DNA from 4 places in the Lysinibacillus parviboronicapiens genome. Region 1 is predicted to be linked to each of the others. Evidence: riboswitches for the same ligand, from Rfam matches in the RefSeq annotation. Region 1 holds a riboswitch; each other region holds the start of a gene.
What was found. A riboswitch is a leader RNA that binds a small molecule or an ion and turns the genes downstream of it on or off. The one in region 1 is predicted to bind cobalamin.
Positions count from the first base shown of each region.

Region 2: another riboswitch for cobalamin. It lies ahead of C9J31_RS21665 (hypothetical protein); the one in region 1 lies ahead of C9J31_RS20905 (FecCD family ABC transporter permease).
Region 3: another riboswitch for cobalamin. It lies ahead of C9J31_RS02860 (ABC transporter substrate-binding protein); the one in region 1 lies ahead of C9J31_RS20905 (FecCD family ABC transporter permease).
Region 4: another riboswitch for cobalamin. It lies ahead of C9J31_RS14040 ((2Fe-2S) ferredoxin domain-containing protein); the one in region 1 lies ahead of C9J31_RS20905 (FecCD family ABC transporter permease).

Region 1 is NZ_CP073713.1:4,324,023-4,331,585, forward strand. It holds gene C9J31_RS20890 (DMT family transporter) at 1-44, shown strand, start outside; gene C9J31_RS20895 (monooxygenase) at 208-516, shown strand; gene C9J31_RS20900 (ABC transporter ATP-binding protein) at 642-1,442, opposite strand; gene C9J31_RS20905 (FecCD family ABC transporter permease) at 1,448-2,515, opposite strand; cobalamin riboswitch at 2,669-2,856, opposite strand; gene C9J31_RS20910 (biotin transporter BioY) at 3,046-3,642, shown strand; gene C9J31_RS20915 (YdhK family protein) at 3,814-4,386, shown strand; gene C9J31_RS20920 (response regulator transcription factor) at 4,883-5,569, opposite strand; gene C9J31_RS20925 (HAMP domain-containing sensor histidine kinase) at 5,544-6,941, opposite strand; gene C9J31_RS20930 (NADPH-dependent FMN reductase) at 7,072-7,563, opposite strand, start outside.
Region 2 is NZ_CP073713.1:4,479,092-4,486,654, forward strand. It holds gene C9J31_RS21650 (MATE family efflux transporter) at 1-1,079, opposite strand, end outside; gene C9J31_RS21655 (tyrosine-protein phosphatase) at 1,281-2,036, opposite strand; gene C9J31_RS21660 (ABC transporter substrate-binding protein) at 2,336-3,286, opposite strand; gene C9J31_RS21665 (hypothetical protein) at 3,292-3,831, opposite strand; cobalamin riboswitch at 4,011-4,211, opposite strand; partial or broken gene C9J31_RS21670 (glutathione peroxidase) at 4,365-4,868, opposite strand; gene C9J31_RS21675 (hypothetical protein) at 4,979-5,527, opposite strand; gene ytvI (sporulation integral membrane protein YtvI) at 5,620-6,678, shown strand; gene C9J31_RS21685 (C40 family peptidase) at 6,918-7,563, opposite strand, start outside.
Region 3 is NZ_CP073713.1:567,984-575,546, forward strand. It holds gene C9J31_RS02850 (class I adenylate-forming enzyme family protein) at 1-913, shown strand, start outside; gene C9J31_RS02855 (acyl-CoA dehydrogenase family protein) at 916-2,583, shown strand; cobalamin riboswitch at 2,685-2,867, shown strand; gene C9J31_RS02860 (ABC transporter substrate-binding protein) at 3,098-4,060, shown strand; gene C9J31_RS02865 (FecCD family ABC transporter permease) at 4,057-5,058, shown strand; gene C9J31_RS02870 (adenosylcobinamide amidohydrolase) at 5,055-6,521, shown strand; gene C9J31_RS02875 (cob(I)yrinic acid a,c-diamide adenosyltransferase) at 6,527-7,090, shown strand; gene C9J31_RS02880 (heterodisulfide reductase-related iron-sulfur binding cluster) at 7,446-7,563, shown strand, end outside.
Region 4 is NZ_CP073713.1:2,905,610-2,913,172, reverse strand. It holds gene C9J31_RS14065 (S8 family peptidase) at 1-523, opposite strand, end outside; gene C9J31_RS14060 (energy-coupling factor ABC transporter ATP-binding protein) at 909-1,748, opposite strand; gene cbiQ (cobalt ECF transporter T component CbiQ) at 1,745-2,518, opposite strand; gene C9J31_RS14050 (energy-coupling factor ABC transporter substrate-binding protein) at 2,522-2,794, opposite strand; gene C9J31_RS14045 (energy-coupling factor ABC transporter permease) at 2,796-3,542, opposite strand; cobalamin riboswitch at 3,684-3,867, opposite strand; cobalamin riboswitch at 4,115-4,298, shown strand; gene C9J31_RS14040 ((2Fe-2S) ferredoxin domain-containing protein) at 4,436-4,828, shown strand; gene cobJ (precorrin-3B C(17)-methyltransferase) at 4,812-6,482, shown strand; gene C9J31_RS14030 (sirohydrochlorin chelatase) at 6,497-7,402, shown strand; gene cobK (precorrin-6A reductase) at 7,399-7,563, shown strand, end outside.

The DNA of each region.
Region 1 (7,563 bases):
TTGCCATTATCATTGGTGTAGCTGGTTTAAAAGCAGTAGCATAAAGCTATAATAGACATTATTACTTTTTCATATTTCAATGGCATCAGCTTCAGTCCATTATGTTGTTAACTATGGGGGAAAAATAAACACATTACACATTGAGGATGTCAGTTACCCACTAGTTTTGTATGTGATAGAAGGTAGCATTATAAAAGGACTGAAGGTATGGCTTATTTATTACAGGTTGACTTTACAATGGACGGACCTTTTGGCGTAGAGATGGCTGAGGGTTTGCAAAATTTAGCAAGAAGTATTAATGATGAAGAAGGTTTCATCTGGAAAATATGGACCGAGGATGCAACGACCAAACAAGCTGGTGGCGTCTACTTATTCGATTCGAAGGAAAGTGCTGAAAAATATTTAACTATGCATTCTGCTCGTTTAACTAGCTTCGGCATTACTAATATTCGTGGCAAAATTTTTGAAGTTAATGAAACATTATCTACAATTAACCACGGTCCAATTCAAAAATAAAAAGTAAAAATGGACGTTTCTCAAATAAATTGGGAAATGTCCATTTTTCATTTTTTTGACGTCATGCATCTTGCTTTTATAACATGTTCCTATGTACATGCTAACATAATTTCGCTTCAAGTATTTTAAATAGAAGGTTCTTTCAAAGTTTTTTTTGTGAATTGTTCAGACACATATGTTAAATAAGGTTTGCCCGTCAAATGGTGGATTTGAATATCTGCATATACACCAAATACTTCCCGTAGTAAAGCTGGTGTGAGCACTTCTTCTGGAGTTCCGTGACAAACAATTCTACCCTGCTGTAAAACATAAATATAATCACAATACATTGCGGCGATGTTTAAATCGTGTAGCGCAGCCACTACAGTCAAATGTAAAGTTTGAATTAAATCCATTAGTTGTAATTGATGCTGAATGTCTAAATGATTCGTTGGTTCATCTAGGATAATCACTTGTGCTTGCTGAGCAAGAGCACGTGCAACCATCACTCGTTTTTTTTCACCTCCTGAAAGAGAGCTAAAGCTACGCGTTTCTAAATGGTCAATGCCCGTTTGGAATAAGGCTTCTCTAACAATTTTAAAGTCATCTTCATGGTCAAGTTCAAATAATTTTTTGTGTGGAGTTCTTCCCATACTAACCAAATCTCGTACTTGAAAATCGAATAATACTGGTGTTTCCTGACTAACTACAGCTAAATTTTTAGCAATGGATTTACTCGACTGCTTTAAAATATCTTTCTCGTTCAGTAAAACCGTCCCGCTTTCTGGCTTTAATAGACGATACATATTTTTTAAGAGTGTGGATTTCCCACTTCCATTCGGACCAATTAAGCCGACAAACTGCTTCTCCTTTATTCGGATACTCACTTCATGTAAAATTCGCTGATCATGCATGGAGAACGATACTTGTTTTGCTTCTAATGTCATATTTTCTAATCTCCTTCACCGAAAGAATAATTGTTACGACGCAGTAACCAAATGAAAAAAGGTCCTCCACAAAATGCAGTAATAATACCAATTGGCATTTCCTCTGGTGCAATTAGTATTCGAGCAAGTGCATCTGCCCAAACCAAGAAAATTGCTCCCAATAAAGCACTAATCGGGATAACGTATTTATAATTTGAGCCTACGATTAACCGTACGATATGCGGAATAATCAAACCAACAAAGCCAATTGCGCCGCTTACTGCAACTAGTACGCCGGTAAGTAAAGAAACTAGAAGAACAAGTTGTATTCGGAATTGTTGTAAATTAACCCCTAAGGTTACTGCTGCTTCTTCTCCAAGTAGTAACAAATTTAAATTTCGATAATGGAGCCAAAGCAAGACAAATACAATGACAAAAATAACCATCGGGATGAGAAGGTTACTCCATTTCGCTCCTGCAAGGCTGCCTAGCATCCAATACATGACTGCCTTCATGCCCCCCTCTTGCTTCGACATCATTAATATAAAGTTCGAAGTGGCAGATAAAATAAAGGATACCGCCATTCCTGCCAGTAATAAACGAAAAATAGAAATACGCCCGCCAACACGCGACAAGAAAAACACTAATACAATCGCGATTAATGAGCCTAAAAAAGCTGAGATAGATAGAGCGTATATGCCAAAAAATGAAAAAGCGCCTAAAATTATAACGGCTGTCGCACCAACAGTTGCACCTGATGAAACTCCTAAAATATACGGATCTGCAATAGAATTACGAACAAGTGCCTGAATGGCAGCACCTGCTATGGCTAATCCTCCGCCAACGATTGCGGCGAGTAAAACACGTGGCACACGAATTTGCCAAATGATAATTTCTTGAGAGCGACTCCAATCTTGCTCTATCCAATTTTGGACGAATGGTATTTTTGAAAAGATAACTTTCCATACGTACAACGGTGTAATAGAAACAGAACCTATCATGATGGCGAATGTAATGGAGATGATGAGCAATAGAAGGAGCAGCATAGAAAGCAAGATAAATTTTTTATTTGGGCGTACTGTCTGTTTATTCATCTGTTTATTAACTCCTAGTCAAAAAATGATAGATGGGAAGCAATAAAAAAGGGTATTCTACGCAAAAAATTTGCATAGAAATACCCTGGAATAAACAAAAGTAAGAAATGTATCCTTCAATTGTCCGTAATTGCTTGCATCCTCGTGGGCATTACAGGTAAAAACTAATTGGCAGGTCTCCTGGCTTCGATTCATCGTTGCTATGATAGCCTTCCCATGTTGAACAGTGGCTTATATATCATAGAACTCCTCGTTACAGTTGCGGGACAGCGTCGGATTTCCACCGACTTCCCTTTTAAGTGATGCTTTAGGGGCATCACACCAATAGTATCTGAAATATTAAAATTATGACGATTCTAACATACATAATTATTGTAGTCTATACATATTTTTTCTTTTTGACATATTTAGGCTATGAATTTTCTAACTTATTAACAGCAGTTGTGTTAACTTAATAAAATATAAAGTTGACACAAAGTTTTTATTTTCTTAAAATATCACTATCAACTTTACTAAATTGGGGTGAAATTATGACAACAGTAGCACAACATTCACAACACAAATTAACAACATTCGATCTTGCGTACATCGGCTTATTTTCCACATTAATGATGGTTGGTGCCAATATTACTTCCTTTGCACCTTTCATGGTAGTTGGTAGCTTACCTATCACTTTACAAACGTTTTTTGCTATTTTAGCAGGACTTATTCTCGGTAGTAGAAAAGGGGCACTTGCCTGTACCGTCTATATGTTGATTGGTTTAGCCGGGGCACCTGTATTTGCCCGTTTCGGTGGAGGCTTTGGACAAATCTTAAGCCCTACATTTGGCTTTATCCTAACCTTTATTTTAGTAGCCTTTATAGCAGGGCTTATAATTGAAAAAAGCGCTACGAAGAAGAGCTATGTCATAGCTGCTCTAATTGCTACATGTATTAATTATTTTCTGGGTACAAATTGGATGTATTTTGCTTACAAGCTATGGGCTAGTGCACCTGAAGGTTTCACTTACAAAATAGCCTGGCTTTGGATGATGCCTCCGTTACCAAAGGATATGATCTTAGCAGTATTCGCTGGTATTTTCGCATATCGTGTACAAAAAGTGCTTCGGATTTTTCCTGTAAAATAATCCGAAGCCTATATCGATAAAAACGCCGCTTCTTTAGCTTATGAGCGGAGTTTTTTTTTAGTATAGATATGACCATGGGTATCTTATGTCTGTAAAGGCAACTGCCTTCATCCATAGTTTCTGCACATTTATTTGCTACATTTATAGCAAATGAAGAAGGAGGAATTGGATATGAAAAGACCAAGAATTTGGCATGGAGGCTTACTAACGGTAGTTGCTGTTTTGGCATTATCCGCATGCTCTAAAGAAGTAGCAGATACAGAAAAAGACGCCCCTGCTGAACAGCATACTGAAATGGATCATTCTTCGATGAATCATTCCAGTTCTGGTGAAGTACCAGCAACTTTGAAAAATGCAGAAAACCCAATGTATCCGGTTGGTAGCACGGCTATTATTAAGGATGGACATATGGAAGGTATGAAAGGAGCAGAAGCAACGATTGTTGGTGCTTATGATACAACTGCTTACATTATTTCGTATGAACCTACTACAGGCGGCCAACGCGTGGAGAATCACAAATGGGTCATTCATGAGGAATTATTCAATCCCGGGAGCGCACCATTAGCACCTGGAACAGAAGTAAAAACGGATGCATCCCATATGGAGGGCATGGAAAATGCAACAGTACGTATCGATGAGGCACAGCAAACAACGGTTTATATGATTGATTATGTTTCAACAACCAATAATGATGTAGTAAAAAATCACAAATGGGTTACTGAAGAGGAACTCACAAAAAAATAAAAAGATGTAGGGGCTGTCTAAAAAGTCCTTCAAACAATAAAATCCCCTTTTCTATATGGTAAAAATTCGCTTCGCTTTCCGTGGGCAAGGCATGAGCTGCACCGGGGCAACAAATGTGTTTTATGTGCGAAAGTGAAACGTCAGCCACAAATGTGTTTTATGTGCGAAAGTGGAACGTCAACAATAGGATGTTGGTCACGAAGGCGTTGTCATAGAACGTGACGACTTTAGTCTTCGTGCCACTTGTCGCTCCCTGCACTTGTCTCATGCTCTTGCTTTTCTTACTCCTGTCGCTACGTTCACTCATGCTATCGTCGCAAATGACTGCTCCTGTTGCAAATACGATTCGTTAGGAGTCTACGCGTTTTTTAGCTTTCATCAAAAAATGGATACTTTAAACATATTATTTTTACTTTTAGCTATGATTCTAAGATTTTCTGTAGTCATGAAAGCAAACATACTTTTATTTAGTGGTTTCAGTCTGCCTTATTTGTCCTCAACCGTCTGAATCAATGGATTTTTGCCATTTGTAGCCGATTCCCCACACGGTTTGCAAGTAATTATCGGCTGGAAAACCGTTTTTTCTTAATTTCTCACGCAAATTACGCACATGCGAATCAATTGTTCGATCTTCAATCGAGACATTAAATCCCCACACGGTATTTATTAGATGCTCTCTAGAAAATACCTTATTTTGGTATTCAAGAAATAATGCTATCATAGAAAACTCTTTTGGTGTTAAAGAAATTTCTTCCTGTTGAAAATGCACTTCAAAGGACTCTTTATTTAACCGTAATCCCTCAAATATTATTTCATGACCCACAGGTTTAGTTCTTCTTAATACTGCATGTATACGTGCAAGTAATTCTTCCTCGTCGAAAGGTTTTAGAATGTAGTCATCTGCCCCAAGATTTAAACCTTTTACAACATCAGCCTGTTCCCCTTTTGCTGTTAGCATAATAATCGGTACATCCCAATACTTCCTAATTTCCTGACATACTTGCCAGCCGTCCATTTCTGGCATCATGATATCCAGCAATACTAAATCCACATGTTGTTCTTCTAAATAGCATAACGCCTGGTGGACAGCAGACATTGTAATACAATGAAAGCTAGGCTCTAGATAGAGTGCTAATAAGTCCAGCATTCTCGGTTCATCATCGATTAATAAGATTGTTGTCATTCGTTCCTACTCCCTTAAACAATAATTCAAAAGTAGTTCCCTTGGTTTCTACACTATGAACTGTGACTTCTCCACCGTGTGCATGTACGAGCTCTTTAACAATAGCAAGGCCGATACCTGAACCTCCTAACGCACGGGTACGTGATTTTTCTACCCTATAAAAACGATCAAAAATAAATGGAAGGTCTATCTTAGGAATGCCTCTTCCCGTATCTTCAATTTGTATTCGTAATGTTTGGTTGAGTCGTTTAACAGTTACGGTTGTTGTATCACCAGCAGCACAATAGGCCAAAGCATTATTTAGTAAATTCATAATAATTTGTTCAAGCCTTGAAGAATCGGCCATTAAAGTTAACCTTTCTTCACATTGCACTGTAAAATGTATCTGTTTTTCCTGAAAAGCTGGACTAAGTTTCACCTCAATATTTGCGAAAAACTCGGTCATATCAAGAGGTTCCTTCGTTACGATAAAGGAGTTTTCATCCATCTTTGCTAAATCGAATAAGTCTCGTATTAAACGAGCAAGCCGATTGGTTTCTTCTATAATGATTGCTAAATACTGATGTTGAGCTTCTTCCGTTAAATCACGTTTATAGAGGATGTCGGTATAGCCCTTAATGAATGTTAAAGGCGTTCTTAGCTCATGCGCTATACTGGATAGAAAATCTTTTCTTTCCTGTCTCAAGTGATTTAATTCCTCTGATAATTTCTGAATCGCATTGGATAAATCACTGAGCTCGTCTTGGCCGTTTGTATTTAGAGCTACTGTAAAGTCACCTTTACTCAGTTTCAGGGTAGCTTCTTTCATTTGAATTAACGGATAAGCAAGTTTCCTAGATAATATAATAATGATAATGATGGTTACCAATCCAGAGACAATCCCAACTATTAAAAAATGCTTATTTAGTCGCTCCATTAAAGCGTGGATTGACTCAGTGTTTTGAAACATAAAGACATAACCAATCGTTGTTTGGTCTTTTTGAATCGGGCTGATTGTGGCTATGAAGGCCTCTCTTTCCCAATTATCTTCTAAAATAAGTCCCATGTAAGGAATCGATTTCTTTAAATTCGTGAAGTAATCTTCCGTTTCAGGGTGGAATTGCGAATTGGCCAGTACTTTCCCATCCTTATCAGTTATAACTACATCCGTCCTTGCTTCTGATTCCATTAATGCTACATGAGAAAGTGTTTCCAAATCGAAATTTTGTTCTAATATTGCTCTATGTGAATTCCCTCTTGCTTGTAAACTATCTAGTTCTTCCTCAACCCTTGAATTGGTTAGAGAAACATGTAAAAAAAACATCATGAACGACTCAATGCAAAATAATGTGACAAAAAAAATAATACCAAGCTTTAGTGAAAGTTTACTCATCGCTTACCGCCATAGTTTGAATTTCATAAAATTATAACGTTAAAGTTTGAAGATTTCATGCAGAAACAATTACATAGTCTTTATTTAAATAAAAAAGATGATTCTCATTAAGAGAAATCATCCTTTTATTTTAAACGTATTTTGGCATCCAGTTTAAGAAGTTTTCGATAACTTGGTCAAGGAATTGAACAGTACCTGCATCTGTTAAATTGCCTTCGGCATCAAATTTTGTGTGTACAGCCCCAATATATACATCATTACCACCAAATAATGGTGAGTTTATGCCTGGTGAGAATAAAATATCACGTAAATGTAATTGTGCTTTGACAGTACCTAAGTTACCCATAGAAGCACCCATTATGAAGGATGGTTTGCCAATCATTACTTTGTCTACACGAGATAACCAGTCAATCGCATTCACCATAACACCCGGTACTGTACCGTTATATTCCGGTGTTACCCAAAGGACTGCATCTGCCGCTTTTACTTTTGCTTTAAAATCTAAAACAGTTTGTGGTGCTTCGTTTTCAATATCTTGGTCGTACATAGGTAAATCACGTAAGCTTAATACTTCAAGCTCTAGTTTTTCTGTATAACGTTTCTGAATAAATTTTGCTAATTG
Region 2 (7,563 bases), 160 kb from region 1:
ACAGATGCCCCAATGGCAATAACTTCTGGATTATCTGTAAAAATGCCCATAAGTGGTGTACGGAAAAACGTCACTACTATCACCATTATTATCGTGAACGTAAATGCTGCACGTACACTCGACCACAGTTGATGATATGCCTCATCCTTCTGACCAGCACCGACATTGCGACCTATGATAATCGCTGTCCCTGTACCGATTGCAATAGCAAATAAGTACGTAAACATAGAAATATTCATAGCATATTGTCTTGCCGCAAGCGTTTCAGCTCCCAAGTACGTGGCATAGTAAAGGAAAATAATTTGGCAGAACTGATATAATACCTGCTCAAAAGCTGACGGTAAACCGATATTTAATATTTTCCGGACATATTCTTTTGAATAGGTGAAATAATATTCTAGTTTGACCCGCACTTCCATTACTTGATACAACAGCCATAAAAACACAATTACTGCCAGTCCACGGCTGATAACAGAGGAAATAGCTGCCCCTTTTACGCCTAACTCTGGTAAACCTAAATTACCAAAAATAAAGCCATAATTTAATACAACATGAAGCACGTTCATGCCAAGGGAAACATACATCGTTTGCTTTGTCCAACCATGTACACGAATTACCGCTGCTAATGCATTGATAATTGCTTGAAGGAAAATAAAGCTACCGATAATAACTAAATAGCTTTGGGCATAAAGCAATACTTCACCCGTTAAATTCATCATAGACATTAATTGGCTTGCACCAAAGAAGAACACAACACTCATAATGAGCCCTACGCATAAATTCATGGTAACCGCCAATGCTGAAATTTTCGCTGCTTCGAAGTAACGCTTTGAGCCTAGATACTGCGAAACAACAATCGAAGCACCATTTCCGACAACTTCAAGTATTAATATTGCAATATGAATATATTGATTAGCCGCACCAACCCCTGAAACAGCATTATCAGATAAAGCACTAAGCATAAATGTATCAGCTAGCCCCATTAACATAAATAAAAAAACTTCTAAAAAAATCGGCCACGTTAAATGAAATAAACTTAAATGTTCGGCCGCTTTTTTCACTCTAATCGTATGTGCCAATTACTTCCACTTCTCTCTCTACATTACATAAAAATCTATTGTATCTTATCATAGATTTGTCTGCTGTAAAGACTTATTCGGTGAGAAGGGTGACAAAATCTGTCGTCCTGTTCGTCAGTGGCCTAACTCACTAAAAAACCCGGCATCTCACAAAAGCAGAACATAAAAAAACCCTCTCACAGGGCTCATGTGAAAGGGTTCTTATTCATTTAAACAATTAGCCTGTAATTGTTCACGTTTGGCTTGAGTTAGACCAAACTCTTGCTCTAAAAATGCGGTTTTTGAGCCATAACGAACTTCCATTGCATCGAACGCTGCTTGTAAATAGTCTTCTCTGGCAGACATTAATGCATAGAACTGCTGTAATTCTCGATCATTAAAATCCTTTTGAATCGCCTGCGCCATTCGGTCTACCATCGGGCGTAAAAGTTCATTCGTATCTAAATAATCTTGCATAATAATCTCCTCAGGGACATCTAACGCTAATAAAATCAGTGCACCACCTATACCTGTTCGATCTTTCCCTACTGCACAATGATGAACAAGCCCTAAATTTTCCGGGTTTTGAATGGTAGCCATTAATTCTTTAAAAGAAGCATTATTAAAGGGCATTTGTGCATAAAAATCACAGAACATTTCTGGACTTACAACTTTGTAAAAACTTTGCCCGCCAGTATTCGTAGGCATTTCAAAAGCATGGTTCCCTTTTGCAGGGATTTGTATATATCTAGCATTTAGAAATGTCGGATTAGGATTATTTTGCGCTTCATGTTTGTCTCGATAATCAAAAATCGTTTTCACACCTAGTGTCTCAAAGCGTTCTTTATCCGCCATCGTCATTTTTCCAAGTGCTGCCGAACGATAGATTAAGCCTTTTTTGACAGTACGTCCATCCTTCGTCTGATAGCCACCCATATCACGGAAATTATAGACTGCTTCAAACGGAATAACCTTCATGTCAAACTGTGTCAACCACAACGCCTCCCTTATATTAGCAATCACCTTACTTTCTATTCTATAAAACAACTGAGGATAATACCAATTTTCACACCAGGGCTTTTCTGTACATAGCAATGCCTTTTCACCAAAAAGACATGCGATGTATAGCGCTATCTAAAATAAATCTTGCCTTCTTACCAGAGCGCATTTCCAGGGCACCTGAGCGCTTCTCCCTCTTTCCGAGCTAATTTCGGCAAGGTGTCATACCTAACAAAAAGCCGTCCTAATCTAATAGAACGGCTCTTAAAAGTCTTTAATTATTGAAACAGCTCAGGATAAACAGCTTTGGCTACTAACTCAACCGCTTCCCCAATACGTGGACCAGGACGAGTGGAAATATCAGCATCTACATAATATACTGCTTTGTTTTGAATCGCTGTAATCGTATTCCAACCATTACGGGCAATAATTTCTGCCGCAGGATCCTTAGCGTAATTCACAGTTGTTAGAATAACTTCAGGGTTTTTAGCAATGACGTCTTCCTCAGAAACCTTTACCCAACCCTTTTGGTCAGCAAATACATTGCTCACATTAGCAGCATTTAAAATTTCTTGTTGGAATGTACCTGCTGCTGTTGTATAAATGTCTGGCTTTGGACTAATCTCCAAGTAAACATTTTTTTGTTTTTCTACATCTTTTACTTTTGCTTGAACATTAGCTATTTTAGCCCTAATGTCTTTATTTAATTGCTCACCTTTATCCTCAACACCCATGACAGTCGCAATTTGTTCTATATCCCCATAAACATCTTTAAATGAGGCTGCTGACTGGATAACAAATACTTTTACACCTGCATCTTCAAGTCCTTTTAACGCGTCATCCTGGCCAGTAGTATAAGCAATCACTACATCTGGCTTTAATGCTAAAATGCGCTCGCTATTAAACGTCATAGAATCTGATACTCGTTCAATGTTTTGTGCTTCTGCTGGATATGTATCATAATCTGTTGCGCCTACGATTTTATCCCCAACACCTAATGCAAATAAAATTTCTGTATTGCTTGGCTGTAATGACACCACAGTTTTTGGTACAGCATCAAATGTCACTTCTACACCACGATCATCAGTCACTTTATAGCCTGTTGCTTCAGTTGATTTTTGTTCCTGAGATGTTTCCCCATTCTTCTCTTCATCAGTTGTACCGCAGCCCACTAGGACAAGTGCTAACATCAAAATTGATAGCCATTGGAAATTAAATAATTTCTTCACTTATCTCATTCTCCTTTTTTCTTTTTCATTGGGTATGATTTACTTATAAACGGAATTTCAGCAATTCCAGCTTGTTGATTCATGTATACAGCCATGACAAAAAACACATTCGCCAGTAATCCTAAATAATCGAAGAGAATAGCTGGTACTTCTCGCTCTTCAGACACTTTGTGCAAGACACGGTATGATTTTTTCGCTTCACTTCGACATAAATGAAGGGCAACAGCAGCCTCCGTTCCTTGTGGTAAAACAAAGTTTTGAATCTCTTCCCTAACATGCTCAACGTAAAAATCATAACGATTACTTAACCATGCTAAATCTTCATCGGTAACTGCCAATTTGCCACGTACTGAACCATTGACATGATAAGCCATCGGCAAAATTGCCAGCAAATCGCCTGCTACAACCTCCACCGTTTCTTTCTTTACAGCCGCCAGGGCAACACCTACATGTGTTGTTAAACTATCTGTACGAATTTCATAATCAACCGTTGATACTTTTTCACGCATAAACGGATAACATGAATAACGCGCATCTTTTTTCAAAACTAAGACCCCCACTTTCTTTCGTGAAATTCTCCTTACTTACTGGATGAAGGTTAAAGTGCATAAAAAAAACGCCACTCCCGATTAATAGAGTAACGACGAAAATGCATAAATAGTGTCGCTTTGACACGACATTGCCTATGTATTTGCCGCATATCCTCCTAACTTCCGAAGAGTACTTATACGTTCAAATAAAGGTCGGTCTCCTGGCTTGTACAGTTCACTACCTAGATGTAGCGATGTCATAAATACCTTCCCATCTAATCTTAGACAGTGGCTTAAATTTATGATTTATGTACTTACAGTTGCGGAAACAGCTTCGGTTTTACACCGAATTCCCGATTATGCTATGGCCTAGCACCCTTATTCTGCAAGAATTATTCACTTGTAAAGCAGTTTATCATATATTGTGATGAAAAAGTAGTTGCGAAATTGCGGAAAACTCGGTCAAAAACATATAAAACCTAGCACTATTTCTACATAACGATTAGCTATTTGTAGTTCTCACCTGAAAATTCTATATTCAATAATGACTATAAAATTCTTTCGATAGCTTGTTCAATATCAAGTTGAGAATCCGTTGGTTCGAAGCGCGCAGTTGTTTTACGATTACCATCTACTAAAAATTGTGTAAAGTTCCAGCGAATATTGCGACCATCTAAAAAGCTAGGTGCTATTTGGACTATCGTTTGAGCTAACATTTTCTCCTGTATATTTGCCTTTCCAAATTCATGAAAATCCACTTCATGCTTTAAATAATTGAATAATGGATGTGTAGTCTCACCATTTACTTGCACTAATTCAAAAATTGGAAATATCACACCATAATTTACTTTACATAGCTGTGTAGTTTCTTCACCATCTTCTGGATTTTGATTGTCAAATTGGTCACAAAGAAAACCTAACACAAGGAAATTATCCTTGCCCTATTTTTCATACATTTTTTGTAAATATTCAAACTGATATGTAAAACGACATTTGTTTGCTGTGTTGACAATAAGCATCGGCTTCCCACGATATGTTTCCATCGATAAAATTTCACCATTTGACTTTTAAACCTCATTTTCATATTTTTCATGATTATAGCAATAAACTAAATTTTCTCCAACAAATGAGTTTCAACATAAAAAATAGCCATTACGCTTGTTTAACGAATGGCTGTCTGATATTTCTTTTTATATTTTACGTTTTGTTCTTCATCAATTAATCTCTTTGCAATTTCTAATAGATTCCTGTCATTCGTGGCATCAAACAACTTTTTAAAGGATACAATAATATCGTATCGGATCAGTGTCGGGTGTTTTTCGTCAATACACGTTTGGAATCTTTTTGCTAAATACGAAACAATTAAATCTCTTTGCACTTGTCCAGCAAGCCCAATTTGCCAGATTGCTTGTAGACTATGTCTTGCCGTTACAGTTTTATCATCATACGTTACTGCCCAAATTTTCAAAAAATCCTCTAGTACACGTTCTTCTGGATCACTTTTAGCCGCCAATGCGCATAAAAACTGTACTGCACGTGCACGTACATGTCCATCTTTATATGTAAGGGCTTGAACGAGATGCTCCCAGACTGAGTATGTCCAGTCAACTGGTTCTTGCATAATTTTTATCAATTCTTCATAAGACTCGAATTGGATTTCACGGTCATGCTCTGTTATATTACTAAAAAGTTGCAAAATCTCTTTTTCCATGATTCATCCCTACCTTTATTCTGTCAGAACGTTATAAAATTTTAAATTTTTTATGTTACACTTAACTTAATTTATACAAAGAAGGAGAGTTTATGAATAAATCTATTACCCGAAAGTTGATTTTACGAACGCTTGTGATTATATGTCTAATAGTGGCGGCATATTTTATCATACCAGTCTCCGTGCCTATTATATTGGCGGGGATTACCGCTTTTTTCTTAGAACCAATTGTAATGTTTTTTAAACGAAAATGGAAAATGTCTCGGAAAATTGCAGTCGCCTTCATTTACATAATGAGCGTTATCTTTATTTCTATTATTTGTTACTTTACTATTACACAGCTCATGTCGCAAATTATAGTAGTTTCAAAGCAAGCCCCCTATTATATTTCTAAACTATCGGAAATGTGGTTAAACATGCAAGATAACATTTCTAAATATACGGAAGACTTCCCCGCTGAAGTGAGTGCTTCACTTCAAAGTACAACAATGGATTTCATTAAGAAAATTGAAGAATCTTTTCTAAACATCTTTAATTATACCAAAGTTACTGCATTCTTTTCAGAAATTCCAAGCCTCTTTATTAGTCTTCTCGTATATATGATTGCTCTATTTCTATTTATGCTAGATTTACCAAAATTAAAACAAGTTACTTACAAATATTTGAAGCCATCTACTGCGAAAAAAATGAAAATAATTTCTAATCGTTTAAAAGACGCATTTTTTGGTTTTATGAAGGCACATCTACTCGTGAGCTTTATTATTGGAGGTGTCACACTTGTTGGACTTCTCCTTATTCAGCCCAAATATGCTGTCACAATGACCTTAATCATTTGGCTAATTGACATCGTTCCATTTCTGGGATCAATTATTATTTTAGCACCTTGGGGGCTTTATCATTTATTAATGGGAAACACATCCATTTCTGTCCAATTATTCATCTTAGCAGTTATTCTACTCATAATTCGTCGAGTAGTCGAGCCCAAGTTGATGGGAGATCATATCGGATTATCTACCTTGCCAACATTAATAGCCATGTTTATCGGACTTCAGCTATTTGGTATCATTGGTTTACTCACAGGACCATTTTTTATTATTTTATTCATTGCTTTAAAAGAAACAGGTATTATCAAGTTGAATTTCAAAGTTTAACTAACTTATAAGAAAAGCGCACTCGCGGCCATATAGCTGCGACAAGCGCTGAAAAAGAATGTATAGCGCACATGCCACATAAAGTGGCTTTCGCCGCGTCATTAATTTATCGCTGCATGAATACCTAAAATTGAATAAGAAAATTTATATTTCTTTAACGTTTAAAAAAGGCCATCTCTGTAATTTGCTCTACAAAGATGACCTTTTTGCTATTTAAATCGTCTATATAAATAGTAGGATTATTGAATGCGACCGAAGCCTACTAAATATTGATTCCACCAATCAAGTGATTCAATGACAACACCTTTGTTTTGAGCATCAATCATCGTGTTGTTGCCTAGGTAAATACCAACATGTGCTACGCCTGAACCATAACTAAAGAATACTAAGTCACCTACACGCGCTTCACTTGCTGAAATGCGTTGTGTTGCTAGATATTGTTGAGATGCAGTACGTGGTAATGAAACTCCCGCTTGCTTGTATGACCATTGTACAAGACCAGAACAGTCAAAACCTGTTGAAGGATTGCTACCGCCCCATACATAACCACGGCCTAAAAATTGCTTAGCTGTTGAAATAGCATCGCCTGAAGAAGCTGTACCTGTACCTGAACCAACTACGATTGATTGTGGTTTCCCACCGCCATTACTAGTTGCTTGCATTACAGGTGTAGCAGATTGTAGTGCACGTAAACGAGCCGCTTCTTCTTCAGCTGCTTTACGCTCCGCCTCTAAGCGTTCCTCTTCTTGTTTAGTGGCAATCTGAGCCTTTAACGCAAGTGATTTTGCTTCGTTTTCAGCTTTTTTAACTTCCATTTCGCTTTCTTTTTGTTGAAGCGCTTGGAATTGCTTTTGTAATTCTTTTTGTTTTTCATCTAGAGTTGCT
Region 3 (7,563 bases), 1.1 Mb from region 1:
ACTACTGATGATGCCATTAACACATTCAGCCCCACTACATTTATTTTTAATGGCTGGTGTGCTTGTAGGAGCAACCAATGTTCTGACACCAATATTTACACCAGATTTATTTATCGATACCATTGAGCAGGAAAAAATAACACACTTTTTTGGAGCACCGGTGGCCTATTTATTAACTGCACAATCTTCAAGATTGAAAACAGCCGATTTATCTTCAATGAAATGGTGGGTTTATGGGGGCGCCCCGTTATCAAAACATGAAGTTAGTTTCATAGAAAAAGCATTCCAAACGGCTAACTTGACCTGTGTTTACGGCTTAACAGAGGCTGGGCCAAGTGGCTCATTAATGTTCGGAAAGGAACATGTGTTGAAGGCTGGAAGTATCGGTCAGCGAGCGCCATTAGGTACAGAGTTGCGCATTATCAACGACAACGGCGAAGACGTAGCGCATGGGGAAGTAGGCGAAATTGTTTTATTTGGTGAAGGGAATATGATGGGCTATTACAAGGACGAGGTGGCTACACAGGCTGCATTCATAGATGGCTGGTTGAAAACAGGAGATTTAGCTCGCTTCGACGAGGACGGCTATATATGGATAGTTGATCGGAAGAAGGACGTTATCATATCAGGCGGTGTCAATATCTACCCGAAAGAAATTGAGGATTGTTTAGTAGGTTACGAAGGTATCTTTGAGGTTGCTGTTATCGGTGCTCCACATCCTCAGTGGGGCGAAACGGTGAAAGCGGTTTATGCCTCGAAGGTAGAAATTAATGAAGAAATACTCATTGCTTATCTGGAAGAACATCTAGCAAAATATAAAATTCCACGTATTTTTGAACGTGTGGAAGCACTCCCGCGAAATGCATCAGGAAAAATATTGAAGCAATCTCTGAAGGGACAAGAGGTGAGATAATGATGAAGGTTTTACAACAAGAGGAGACTCGGACGTCCAATTTTTTTACAGAAAATGATACTTTGCAAAAAGTATTAGAGTTGATGCTAGATGAAGAGTTCCACGACTATGCAATGCGCGAACTAACTGATTTCGGTGAGCTTTGTGCAGGTGAGATTGATGAAAGAGCAAAGCATACCGACAAAACAGGCGAACCTAGACTACAAAGATATAATGCTTATGGTGAAGAAGTATCGGAAATATGGGTTAATGACGGTTATAAAAGAACGATTGAAGAAACATATAACACAGGGATAGTGGGCTATGTGCATAAGGAGATTCCACAGCTAGGCAGGAAGGGCAATTATGTATATAGCTTTGCACAAGGGTATTTGCTGTCTCATGCGGAGCCAGGTTTCTATTGCCCTGTAACTTTATCGATGGCAACAGCATATTTACTCGACCATTATGCGAGTGATGAAGTAAGGGAGCGCTTTCTACTACATGTTTGTGCAACGGGTGACACGAAGCTTTATGAGGGTGCGACATTTTTAACAGAGCGACAAGGGGGCTCTGATGTTGGGGCAAATGTTGTGAAAGCTGTACATGATGGCAAACAGTTTCGACTATATGGTGAGAAATATTTTGCATCGAATGCAGGGATGTGCGGCGTAGCGATGGTATTGGCACGAATGGAGGACGCACCCAAAGGATCGAAAGGTTTAACGCTATTCGCCGTACCATGGCATCAAGAGGATGGTACGATTAATCATCTACGTATTCGGCGTTTAAAGGATAAGCTAGGTGTCAAGGCAGTACCATCTGGTGAAGTCGAGTTTGATGGGGCGTTTGCATATGTTGTAGGTGATCCAAATAAAGGGATTTATTATATGTTGGAGGCACTTAATTTGTCCAGAATATGCAATGCTGTTGCCTCAATTGGCATTATGCGTCGCGGTTATTTAGAAGCTAAGCACTATGTGACAAATCGATATGCGTTTGGACTGCCTTTAACACAATATCCAATGATTCAGGATACGTTAGGAAAATTTGCAGCGAAGCTACATGTAGAGGTGGCAACTGTCTTTGATGTCATTCAACTGTACGATAAGGTAACAAGCGGCCAGGGCAATAAACAAGACATCATTATGAATCGTTTAAATATTGCCATTATGAAAAAAGAAGCAGCCGAGCAAGCGCTGCATTATGCAAGTGAAGCAATTGAACTGCATGGTGGTAATGGCTATATTGAAGATTTTGTCACACCCCGCCTTTTGAGAGATGCGCAGGTACTCACAGTTTGGGAAGGTACAGCCAATATTTTAGCATTAGAGCTTATTCGTTTAGTGGAAAAGTTTCAGGCACATGAATTGTTTGTTCAAGTTATGCAAGAGAGATTAGCTTCGTTATCTGCTAGTCCATTGCTGCAAATCGTAAGTGAGCAATTAGAAAAATTAGAAGAGAACTTGCAAATCTTCAGTCATCTAGATGAGGCAACTAAAACATTTGACGCTAAAAGGATTGCAGAGAACATGGCACATGTCTATGAAAGTGTCGTAGCCGTAGAATGGGCAGATAGATTTGGTGGTAAATATGAAAAGCTAGCAGATATCTATTTAGAGGATACATGGGCACTGCGTAAAATCGGTGCGCCAATGAAAACTGTGCAATATTTTGCGGAAATCATATAGCTATCGCGAGCCGTCTCAAAGTCCTTGAGGCGGCTTTCTCCATGCAAGACGAGTCCACCTTTTTTATCGTTATATCTTTCTAATTTCATGTATAATGAAATCAACTAAAATATTATAAAGGTTCTTTACTAAGTAAAGTGAAAAGGGAAATCGGTGTAATTCCGATGCGGTCCCGCCACTGTAAGTGCGAGTTTTTTCAATTTATGCCACTGAAAACTTTTCGGGAAGGCATGAAAAACAACTAGCGCACGAGCCAGGAGACCTGCCTTTATAGTGCAACACGTTACAGCCTACGAGGATAGGGTGGTGGATTTTGCGTATGTATTTATGTGCAAACAGCCCCTCATCTTTTGTGATGAGGGGTGTTTTCAGTTTTACAAAGTTTCTCGATAAAATACAAGATTGTGGGCGACAAATTCTCAAAGTTGGGCGATAAGATACGAAAAAGTATCGATAAATCAAGAAAACAGAGCGATTAAATGCGCACAAGCAGGTTCATTAGGGAGGGTTCACAGTGAAAAAGTATTTGAAAATAGGATTGTCAGCATTGCTCGCAATTGGCCTACTTGCGGCATGTAATAGCAAGGAAACGAAAAACGACAATCCTGCAACAGAGCAACAGGCAACTTCGCAAGGAGAGGAAGCTACATTCCCGCTTACAATGACAGACGTTACTGGCAAGGATATTACACTAGAAGCACCACCGGAAAGAATTATTTCCCTCATACCGAGTAATACGGAAATTTTATTTGGACTTGGTTTAAATAATGAAATCGTTGGAGTCAATGATTATGATGATTATCCAGCAGAGACGGCGGACAAAGAAAAAGTAGGCAGTATGGAATTTAATATTGAGCAAATTATTGCGCTTACACCAGATATCGTGTTTGCACATGAGTCTAGTATTGCTTCTCTGGACGGAGCGTTAGCTCAATTAGAAGCAGCCGGTGTGAAGGTATATGTTGTAGCAAATGCAGATAACTTTAATGAAACATATACAACAATTGAACAGCTAGGGCGTGCAACGGGGAAGTTACCAGAAGCAAGAAAAATGATTGCTAACATGAAAGCAAAAGTAGAAGAGGTTGAGTCAAAGCTTGCAGGCGTGGAACCGAAAAAGGTTTTTGTAGAAACATCGGATGAACCAGAAATTTATACACCAGGTAAGGATACTTTTATGCAGGAAATGTTGGAAATGATACACGCAGACAACATCGCGGCAGATACGAACGGCTGGTATAAGATCGATGCTGAACAAATCATAGCAAAAAATCCAGATGTTATTGTTGTGACATATAATTATGTACCTGATATTTTAACGAAAATTCCCCAACGTGCAGGCTTTGACACAATTAATGCAGTGAAAAATAAAGCGATTGTACAAGTAGATGAAAATATGATAAGTCGTCAAGGTCCACGTTTAGCAGATGGTCTTGAAGAATTAGCTAAAGCCATCTATCCAGAGGCATTCGAGTGAGTAGAATAGTATTTGCCTATGTAACAGCGATAACGCTTCTAATCATTAGCATCTGGTGTGGCGTATCGATAGGCTCAGTTCATATTCCACTAGAAGTATTGTGGAATAAGGCAGCAGATGAAACGGCTGCCAATATTTTGTGGAAAATTCGAATGCCACGTGTCATGTTAGCAGGACTTGTAGGAGCATCGCTTGCGATTGCAGGTGCGGCATTCCAAGGCTTATTAAAAAATCCTTTAGCAGATCCCTATACATTAGGTGTTTCTTCTGGCGCCTCTGTAGGAGCAGTAATGACACTGTTTTTTGGGATTTCCATTCCGGTTGTAGGTCTGTACGCATTACCGATATTTAGTATGATTGGTGCGGTGTTAACAATGGTAGCTGTTATGACCTTTGCTAGGTTAGTTGACCGTTCACTGAAAATGGAAACACTTATTTTAACAGGCGTTATTTTTAGTTCATTTTTAGGTTCTCTTATTTCGTTAATGATAGCTTTAACCGGTGAGGAATTACGACAAATTATCGGTTGGCTGCTTGGTTCGGTATCAATGCGCGGGTGGCCATACGTACAAATGATTGCACCGTTTGTTGTGATTGGCTCGTTGATGCTATGGACGCAAAGAAGAGAGTTAAATGTTCTTTTATATGGAGAAGAGCGTGCGAAGCATTTAGGCGTCAATGTCAAACGAAGTAAATATTTAATTTTAGCAGGTGGCTCAATGTTAACAGGCGCAGCGGTTGCAGTTTCTGGAACGATAGGATTTGTTGGACTAGTTGTTCCGCATATGACCCGTATGATTTGGGGTTCAGACCACCGTCATCTACTGCCGTTATCTTTTTTTAATGGAGCAACTTTGCTGATTATATGTGATTTGGTGGCACGGACGATTATCATGCCGCGTGAATTGCCAATTGGTGTCATCACGGCGTTTATAGGCGCACCTGTTTTTTCGTATATATTCTATAAGCAACGAAGAAGCAAGGGGGTACGCGTATGATTGTCGTTGAACGTTTATCGGGTGGTTATGAAGGCGTACCGATTGTCAAAGATGTGAGCTTTACAGTTGAAAAGGGCAAAATACTCGGAATTTTAGGACCCAATGGTAGTGGCAAGTCGACATTGCTGAAGGTAATCAGTGGGATACTCCCAGCAACTACAGGTACTATTTTAATAGACGGGAAAGATATGAAAGCATATAATGCCCGTACATTGGCGAAGAAAATGGCGGTACTGCCACAGCTGCATGCCAATGCATTTTCGAATACAGTGCGTGAAGCAGTATCGCTTGGACGTTATCCTCATCAAACAGGATTCTTTTCGAGTTGGTCAGAGCTAGATGAGCGAGCTGTCCAATATGCGATGGCGCAAACAGGTGTCACACGTTATGAGCATACACCGATGGAGATTTTATCGGGTGGTGAGCAACAGCGTGTATTTGTAGCACAGGCTTTAGCACAAACAGCTGAAATTTTACTGCTAGATGAGCCGACCAATCACTTAGATATTGCCCATCAACGCCAAATTCTAGATATGGTACGAAAAGAAGCACTAGAATGTGGCTTAACGGTTATTATGGTATTACATGACATGAATTTAGCATCACTCTATTGTGATGAATTATTGTTAATGGAAAATGGTTGTATGCGTGCAATTGGTGCGCCGCATGAAGTATTGATTGCTTCGCAAATTGAGGAAGTGTATCAAGCGAGAGTTGCAACTTACGCGCATCCTGAAATTCCGAAACCTCAAATTACGATGATGCCAGCTGCAAGTAAGCATCAGCAACGAGCTGTTATCGTAAAAGAGGATTTTAAGATAACAACAGATTATATTCAATTGAAATCGAATATTCCTTTAAAAACAGTCTCCTCTGCTGTACATAATCCAGGTATTGGATGGTATGACTGCCTAGTAAATCGGTCTGTTGCTGGTGATTATATCATTAAAGATGTGAAGTGCGAGGTCGCGGAGTTTTTACAAAGGGAACACTTTTCATTGACAAGTACAGTAGTAATGTTAACAGCCGTTTCAACAGAGCTCGCTGCACTTAATAAATATAAAGCACCCTTTGGTGGCATATTTGTCGTCGTAACGGCAGGTGTTGGAAAGGCTGTGGATGTGTCACGTACGCATGAAAGACAAGATGAACCATATATTGGTACTATTAACACGTGGGTTGTGATTAATGGGTGCTTATCGGAAGAGGCGTTTTTCCAAGCCATGATGACTGCAAATGAGGCGAAAACAAAGGCCTTACAGTCAGAAAATATTCGGGATGAGCGCACCAATACCATTGCCACTGGTACTGCCACAGATAGTCTGTTAATTGCCGCAACTCAAAAGGGTGAGGAAATGTTATATGGTGGTCCGATTACAGATGTAGGAAAGATTATTGGTAAAGGTGTTTTTGAAACGACAGTGCAGGCAATTCGAAATTATAAAATGAAGCATAGGAGCTGAGTTGAATGAAACTTTACACAAAAACGGGCGATACAGGTAAAACGAGCCTTATAGGTGGACGTGTTGACAAAGATAGCTTACGTGTGGAAACATACGGTGCAATTGATGAATTAAATTCATTTATCGGTAAAGCTGTAAGTGAACTTGATCGTGAATTATTCAAAGATATTTTAGGTGATTTAGAAACGATTCAGCATGAACTTTTTGATGCAGGCGGTGATCTAGCAAATGTCATGAAGGAGCGTCATTATAAACTTGCAGAACAACCGATTGAGGTGTTGGAAACACGTATTGATGCATTGTCGGATGAAGCGCCGCCATTAGAACGCTTTATTTTACCAGGGGGTGCACCAGCAGCTGCCACATTACACATTGCACGTACCGTTGCCCGTCGAGCAGAGCGTCAAATGGTAACGCTGATGAAAGAAATTCCTGATGTACCAACAATTGTGCAAAAATATTTAAATCGCTTATCGGATTATTTATTTGCCGCTGCACGTGTTGTCAATGCACGCTTAAACGTAGCAGATATTGAATATATTCGAAGTGGTAAAGTATTTAAAAAATAGGTAATTTGTGTCAAGCCTCTGAGATTCCACTTCAATCACTAGTCTTTGGCGCCCACTGAAACTGTACTTCCGCCGTTTATTTGGGCAACTATAGAGGAGTGGGGTATTTTGACTAGTCATCGTGTTCGCCATTATAAATAAAGATAAAGAGCCACTTTGAAAATTTCAGGGTGGCTTTTTTCCGTATAAAGTGTAAGAATATAAAATTATCAGAAATATTTTTGATTTGTGTTGACTGAATGCTCACTCATTTATTAGAATATGAATATAGTAACAAAATGTCGTACATTTACGCATGAGCTAGCAAATTTGACACAAAGAGAGAAATTACGACAAGCTAAGGGGGGGACCAACCATGAATCCATTACTAATTGCAAACATTATCTTAACAGTCGTGGTTGTGCTTTACGCACTAGGATTATTTTTCTATCTGTTAAAAACACGCTACAAGTTTGTACAACTGGGGAAAAAGG
Region 4 (7,563 bases), 1.4 Mb from region 1:
GAAGCACTTGAGATTTTAAATCTGGATGTTTAAAATCCACACCAGAATCGATAACTGCTACCTTCACCTCATGATCGCCTGCTAATTCTAGCGCCTTATCAATTTGAAGCAGATTTAAATGATACATATCCTTTTTCTTTGGATCTTCTCCTGTACCAAAGGCATGATAGACGTAGCTAGGAGATACATTTTTAACCCCTTGTTGCTTTGCATAATACGAAACTGCTTTTTCTAATGTTACTCCCTTGCTAAGTTGGATAACATCGTAGCCTAATGAAGGGATAGAGCGAATCACTTTTGAGCCAATTTTTTTATGAACATTCTTAGCAAGACCTGAATGCTTGATAATAATTGTATCCTGACTGATCCATTCCTTTTGATTGTTGAATTGCTTTAACGCTTGTTCCTGATTGCTAGCGACCTTCGCTGTGTTTTGTGGCGCTTCTGCAAAGGCAGAGGCAGCGGGAACCATTAGTGCTGCAGACGATACTACAGCCATTGATTTTTTAATCCAGTTTTTCAATTGTTTTCTCCTTTAAGTGTTTTAATGTAAGTCACAACTATATTACGATTGGAAGATAGAAAAGTTTCATAATATAAGGATATAAGTAAATATTTTTCCAAGATTTTCGATTTCTATTGTTTGTTTTTTCAACTATGATAAAAAATGCATCAGCATATGAATAATAGTAGAAAGGGAGGAAGGTCGAACACCTCCTGCAACCAAAAAAAGAGTCTCTATCTACAGCGAGATACTGAATCACTGTCCCTCAGACTTCATGGAACTGCTAGTTACAAAAACGTACAGTAAGAGATTAACCTTCTACAAGATTTGTGCAATCGATTCGACCACAAGTGAAAAGTACACAACAATAGAGCAAGAAAAGCTATTTTTCTAAAATATTATCTTAAAGCTGTTCAATAAGTCTTTGTAAATCTTCCTTCGAGCGAGGTATTGATATGTTTTTGTCAAATAATTTTTTATGTTGTAAGGCTAACGCCATTTCAAAAACCCATGGCCGCCCAAGATGAGCTCGATTAAGTAAATCCTCCTGATAAAACAAGGCTACTGGATCGCCATTATAAATAATTTTCCCAGCTTCCATTACGATTATTTGTTCTGCCCATTCATAAGCGAGTGAAAGGTCATGGGTTGCTAGTAAAATGGTTCTTTCACCATCTTCTAATTTGGCTAAGTATTGTAAAACTTGTGCAGCATAATAATTATCAAGTCCTGCCGTTGGCTCATCTAATAATAATACGGATGGTTCCATTGCTAAAACACCTGCCATCGCCACACGTTTTTTCTGCCCTACACTCAAAAAGTGAATGGGCTTATCAAGTAGTGTTGCAATTTCAGTTTGCGCTACGGCCCATGCTATTTTTTCTTCAACTTTTTCTGCAGACCAACCAAGATTAAGCGGCCCAAATGCAATATCCTGCATCACTGTTCCAGAAAAAAGCTGATTATCTGCATCTTGAAATACAATCCCAACCTGTTGCCGTAATGCCTTTAAAGCTTTCCTGCCATAATAAAGTTCTTTGCCACAAAATGCTATACTACCGGTGGTTGGTTTTAAAATGCCATTTAGATGCTGAAATAATGTTGATTTTCCTGCACCATTATGACCAAGTAAAGCGATTTTTTTGCCTTTTGGAATTTGGAGTGTAATATCTGTTAAAGCATAGGTTCCATCTGCGTAGGCGTAGGATAATTGTTTTAATTCAAAATATAAGCCTGTTGTCATCTGCAAAGCCCTCCATAAATGATGAGGAATATAATAATAACAGCAATACCTAGCCAGTTTTTCCTGCTAGAGATAAAATTCTCTTGCCAATAGACGGTTTCACCACCGCGTGCTTGCATGGCATTGTTAAGCTCACGACTTCGTTGAAACATCTCTGCAAATAACGCTGCAACCAGCATTGAAATTGAACGTAACCATTGCAAAGGGGAGCGGAAACCTAATCGAGCCTGCTGGGCAAGATGAATTTTTTGCATACTGTCTAAAAAAATAAAAATAAAACGATACGTTAATTCTACTAGCTCGACAAATAGAACGGGAAGCCGCCATTGTCGTAGAATATGGCAAATAGATTGTACCGATGTCGTAAGAATTAAAAAATACAAACAGCTAATACTGCCAAGTACGATGAAAAAAAGTTCTTGTGCTGTCATCAAACTTGCAGTACCTATAAAAATAGTCCATGTTTTCAGCTGTAGTGCCCAGATATGTGAAGGTATAACACTTGCTGATGGCGCAATAGACAATATTATCGACACTAAGCTAGTCAACAGAAAAAAACCTGGTAACAGTAATAACTTTGCATAATACGTAAAGGGAATTCTTGCACCTAAAATGATAAAAGCACTCATCACAATAAATGTAATGAGTGAAATAAGTTCATCCCTCATGATAAGCGACAGCAGTAGAAGACCAAGAGAAAACGTCATTTTTTCTAGCGGATGAACAGACGCTAGTTTGTTCATGTAAGCATACTTATCAATGAGTAACATCGCTTAACCTTCTTTGTGTTTGCCACGCATATAGCCGATAAAATAGCCGATAAAACCAGCACCAATTGCGGCTTGAAGCACGAATAATAGGCTCTCAATTTCACCACTTGGTGGCTCCCAAAAACTTTCAAACCATGGCTCGTACTGAGCGTTAATTTCACCAATTGCGACTTCAGCCTCACCGTCAGCTCCACCGAACTCTGCTCCTTTTTGTACGAACAGCGGAATGATTGCCAATAGCACAACAATAGCTAAGAGTAGTAAATTTTTTTTCATGTCAATGTGCCTCCTTTGCTGAGAAAACACGTAAAGCTTTTAATTCACTGACATTATATTTTTTTAAGAAATTCATGACGATGACTGTTAAAATCCCTTCGCTAATGGCAAGTGGAATTTGTGTCAACGCAAAAATACCAGAAAATTTTGTGAATGAAGCCATAAAGCCTCCAACTTCTGAAGGGAAGGCCAGTGCAAGTTGGACAGAAGTCACAACATATGTACCTAAATCACCAAGCATTGCTGCAAAAAATACGGCAAGTGAGAACGATAGGCCAATCTTTTGAGAACCTTTAAAAACAAAGTACGCGATAAAAGGTCCTACTATAGCCATCGAAAAGGCATTTGCACCCAATGTCGTAATGCCGCCATGCGCTAACAGTAAAGATTGGAATAATAAGACGATTGTTCCAATTACGCTCATTGCCAATGGACCGAATAATACAGTTCCTAAGCCAACTCCAGTTGGATGTGAACAACTTCCTGTTACAGAGGGGATTTTAAGTGCAGATAAGACGAATGCAAAAGCACCTGAAAGACCGAGTATCATTTTTGTTTCGGGATTTTCATCGATTGTTTTACGAATTGAACGTAATCCTAAAATAATAAATGGCATGGCTACGATCCACCAGAAAATCGCCCATTCAATCGGCAGAAATCCTTCCATGATGTGCATGGCAAATGCTCGATTTGGCACGAGTAAAAATGCTAGTAAGAAATAACTAAGCTTCCAACAAGAAAATTTCAAAATAGCTCCTCCTTAAAATAAAATTTAGAATGTAGCGTGCGCAATAAAAAAGCACTTTTCCGATGTAGGAAAAGTGCATAGCTGAAAAAGCAAATAGAAATTATCATCTGCCAAGCCGCACACCTATCCTCGTAGGTTGAAACGATCACGTATTTTTCGGCAGGTCTCCTGGCTTTAGTTCAACATTTTATAGGCCTTCCCATCCTTTGGACAGTGACATAATCTATAAAACTCCCTAGTACAGTGGCGGGACCGCGCCGGACTTGAACCGGCTTCCCTTTTAAGCAAAATGACTACACTTCGCACCGAAAAAAGATGAAGTTGTGAGATTTCACGACAAAGTGTAACATGATTTTCCATAAATATGCTATCTCTTTTTATAAAAAATATTTTTAATTGAGCTTCATTCTAGAAAATTCTGATAAATCATAGAGTAACACCACATTTTTGCATGAAATATTTGTTGAAATTTTACTAAAAATTTCACAAATTAAAAAAGAATTGTTGAAATTTATAAATAATAAGCTATGATAGAAACAGTTTTCTATTACGTTTTTAGACAATTAAAATTTCATATAGATACATCTATAAGTGCTCGAGATAATTCGAGATAATAGGGAAATCGGTGTGAATCCGATACAGCCCCCGCTACTGTAATAGCTGATGAAATCGCAAATGCCACTAGTATCACTTGGGAAGGCGCGAAAGTAAAAAGAAGCTTAAGTCAGGAAACCTGCTTAGTTGATGGCATGCAAACTTTTCGGAGGGAGAAGTTGAAGCGAGAACGAGTACTTATATTTATTCGTTTTTATTTGGCTTCTACAAGACCTTTACTCTTCGTTTAGAGTGAAGGTCTTTTCTTTTTCCTAGTCGCAAATGAGGGGAGCAAGACAATGACAACTTGGAACTTAGACGGAATGAAAACGCATCTTTTTATTTGCAATGGCAGTAGCTGTATGCATAAAGATGGCGAAGAAATTACCCAAGCAATACGTAATGAAATACAGGTACAAGCACTTGATAAGGAAATACATACGACAAGAACACGCTGCAACGGCAGGTGTAAGGATGCTTGTGTTGTCATCGCCTATCCACAAGGAAACTGGTATCGTGTGCCAACGACAGAGCATGCAAAGGCGCTCGTGCAAGACTTACATCATGAGTCTTTACATAGTGAACATGTGTTCACACTGCGTGAAGGTACGTTACAGCGTACACCACAAACAACAGCTATTAAAGGCATTGAAAAGGTGAAAGAGGGGGAACAAAATGGCGCAAAAAGGTAAGATTTTTGTTGTGGGCTTTGGCCCCGGGGATTTTAAACATATAACAACAAGAGCTGTAGAAGCACTGCAACAGAGTGACTTTATCATCGGCTATAAAACGTATGTGGAGCTCATACAAGATTTAGTGACTGCCAAGTCGATTGTTAGTACAGGAATGACCGAAGAAGTTTCGAGGGCGCAGGAAGCTGTGCGTCAGGCAGAGGCAGGTAATATCGTGTCTGTCATTTCCAGTGGTGACTCAGGCGTGTACGGGATGGCGGGGCTCGTCTATGAGGTATTGATAGAGCTTGGCTGGACCGAAGCAACTGGTGTTGAAGTGGAGATTGTGCCTGGTATTTCTGCGATTAATTCGTGTGCCAGTTTACTAGGTGCGCCGATTATGCATGATTCTTGCACAATTAGTTTAAGTGACCATTTAACACCATGGAATTTAATCGCTAAACGGGTGGAAGCAGCAGCAATGGCGGATTTTGTGATTGCACTTTACAACCCGAAAAGTGGTCGTCGTACACGCCAAATCGTCGAAGCACAACGTATTTTACTAGAATATCGATCTCCCGATACACCGGTGGGGCTCGTAAAAAGCGCCTATCGTGATCGCCAGGAAATTACGATGACCACACTAGCGGAGATGCTTGAGCATGATATCGGGATGCTCACAACTGTTATTATCGGAAATTCATCTACATTTTTCTATGACAATAAAATGATTACACCGCGTGGCTATCAACGAAAATATACGCTTGGAGATGAAAAACAGCCACTACGTCCACATCAACGTCTGAAAGAAGAAAATGAACCGTGGGCGATGAATCAACAAACGGGAACAGCGCGTGCTGATTTTGCGGCAGACCCGAATGCAGGACGTAGCAAGCCCAGTTTAGCGATTACACCTGTGTCAACGCTAAATAAATCATCTCTTGAAATGGCTGCAACTGCACTTGCAATGGTGAAAGGGACAAGTGCTGGGCATGTCACATCTAAACTTGTCCAACAAAAGATTGAATCCATTTTTGAACTTGCCGTTAGTCCTGGGGTGGCTAATAAGTTTTTCACGCCGCAACAAATGACGGCTTTAGCTGAAGTTGTTGGGGAAGAAGGAACGATGGAGTATACACCGGACCATCAAATTCATTTGAAAATTCCAACATCTGAACCCGGTAAAATTACAGCAAAACTACGTGAAGTGGGCTTTTTGTTAGCTCCAATCGGCGATGTACTGTCATTAAAAGCATGTGATTTCTGTTATGGAGAGAAAGCAGACTCTATTCCATATGCCGAGGAAATTCAAGCAAAACTAGGTGGCTTAGCATTACCGAAAACGCTAAATATCGGCTTTAACGGCTGTGGTATGGCATGCTACCGTGCAGTGTTTGATGATATTGGTATTGTCTATCGTAAAAGTAAATTTGATGTCTTTATCGGTGCTAAACCAGTTGGGCGTACAGCGCATGCGGCACAGCCTGTGGTAGAAGGGTTAGAGCCAGAACAACTTGTTCCACTTATAACAGACATTCTTGAAGAGTACAAAGCCAATGCGCATCCAAATGAACGCTTGTTTAAATACTTCAAACGTGTGAAAAAAATATTGCATTTTACGTATCAAGATATGTCTTCAAAAATAAAAGTAGAGCCAGCTCCGTGCGGCGACTAGTGAGGAGAAAAGAGATGAAAGCTATTTTATTTGTCGGCCATGGTAGCCGTTTAGCAGCAGGAAATGATGAGGTACGCACATTTATTGAGCAAATGACTCCTCGGATTGATGACAGCTTTTTAGTTGAAACTTGTTTTCTGGAATTTGCTTCGCCAAACATTGAAGAGGGCATTACGAATTGCATACAAAAAGGTGCAACGGAAGTGCATGTTATACCAATTATTTTACTGCATGCTGGACATTCAAAGATGCATATTCCAGCAGAAATTGAGCATGCACGCGAGCATTACCCAAACATCACTTTCACATATGCGCAAACGATTGGCATTCACGATGAAATTTTTGCCATTCTAGAAGACCGTCTTGAAGAGATTGGGTTCAATGCACAAGATGAGCATAAAGATACGGCAGTGCTGTTAATTGCGCGTGGCGGTAGTGATCCTTATGCCAACGGTGATTTTTATAAAATTACTCGTTTGCTTTGGGAAAAGCTACCAGTACCAATCGTGGAAAGTGCTTTTATGGGCGTAACAGATCCGCGCGTGGACGCAGGCATTGAGCGATGCGTCAAGCTTGGTGCGAAAAAAATTATTATGTTACCGTACTTTTTATTTACAGGCATTCTGATGGAACGAATGCAGGGCATGTGCCAACAATTTAATGACAAATATCCTGACTGTGATATAGAAATTGCCAATTATTTTGGCTATCATGAGCGTCTACAAAATGTGCTGTTAGAACGTATAGAGCAAGCGGTGAATGGTACTTCTACTGGTATGCAAGATTTAGAAAATTACCGTGCTTATGCTGCGGTGCATGGTCATGCGCATCATCATCACCATCATGACCATGATCACGACCATGGCCACCAACACAGCCATGACCACCACCATCACCATGAAGAGGAGTCAGTGAAATGATTTTCATGTTAGCAGGCACTAGTGATGCAAGGAATCTAGCACTGGAATTGCAGTCTGCGGGTCATCAAGTGACTGCAACCGTTGTCACTGATTCAGCAGCTTCGAGCCTTACAAAAGCTGGTCTTCCACATTTAGTCGGTCGCTTGACGGCTGAAGAAATG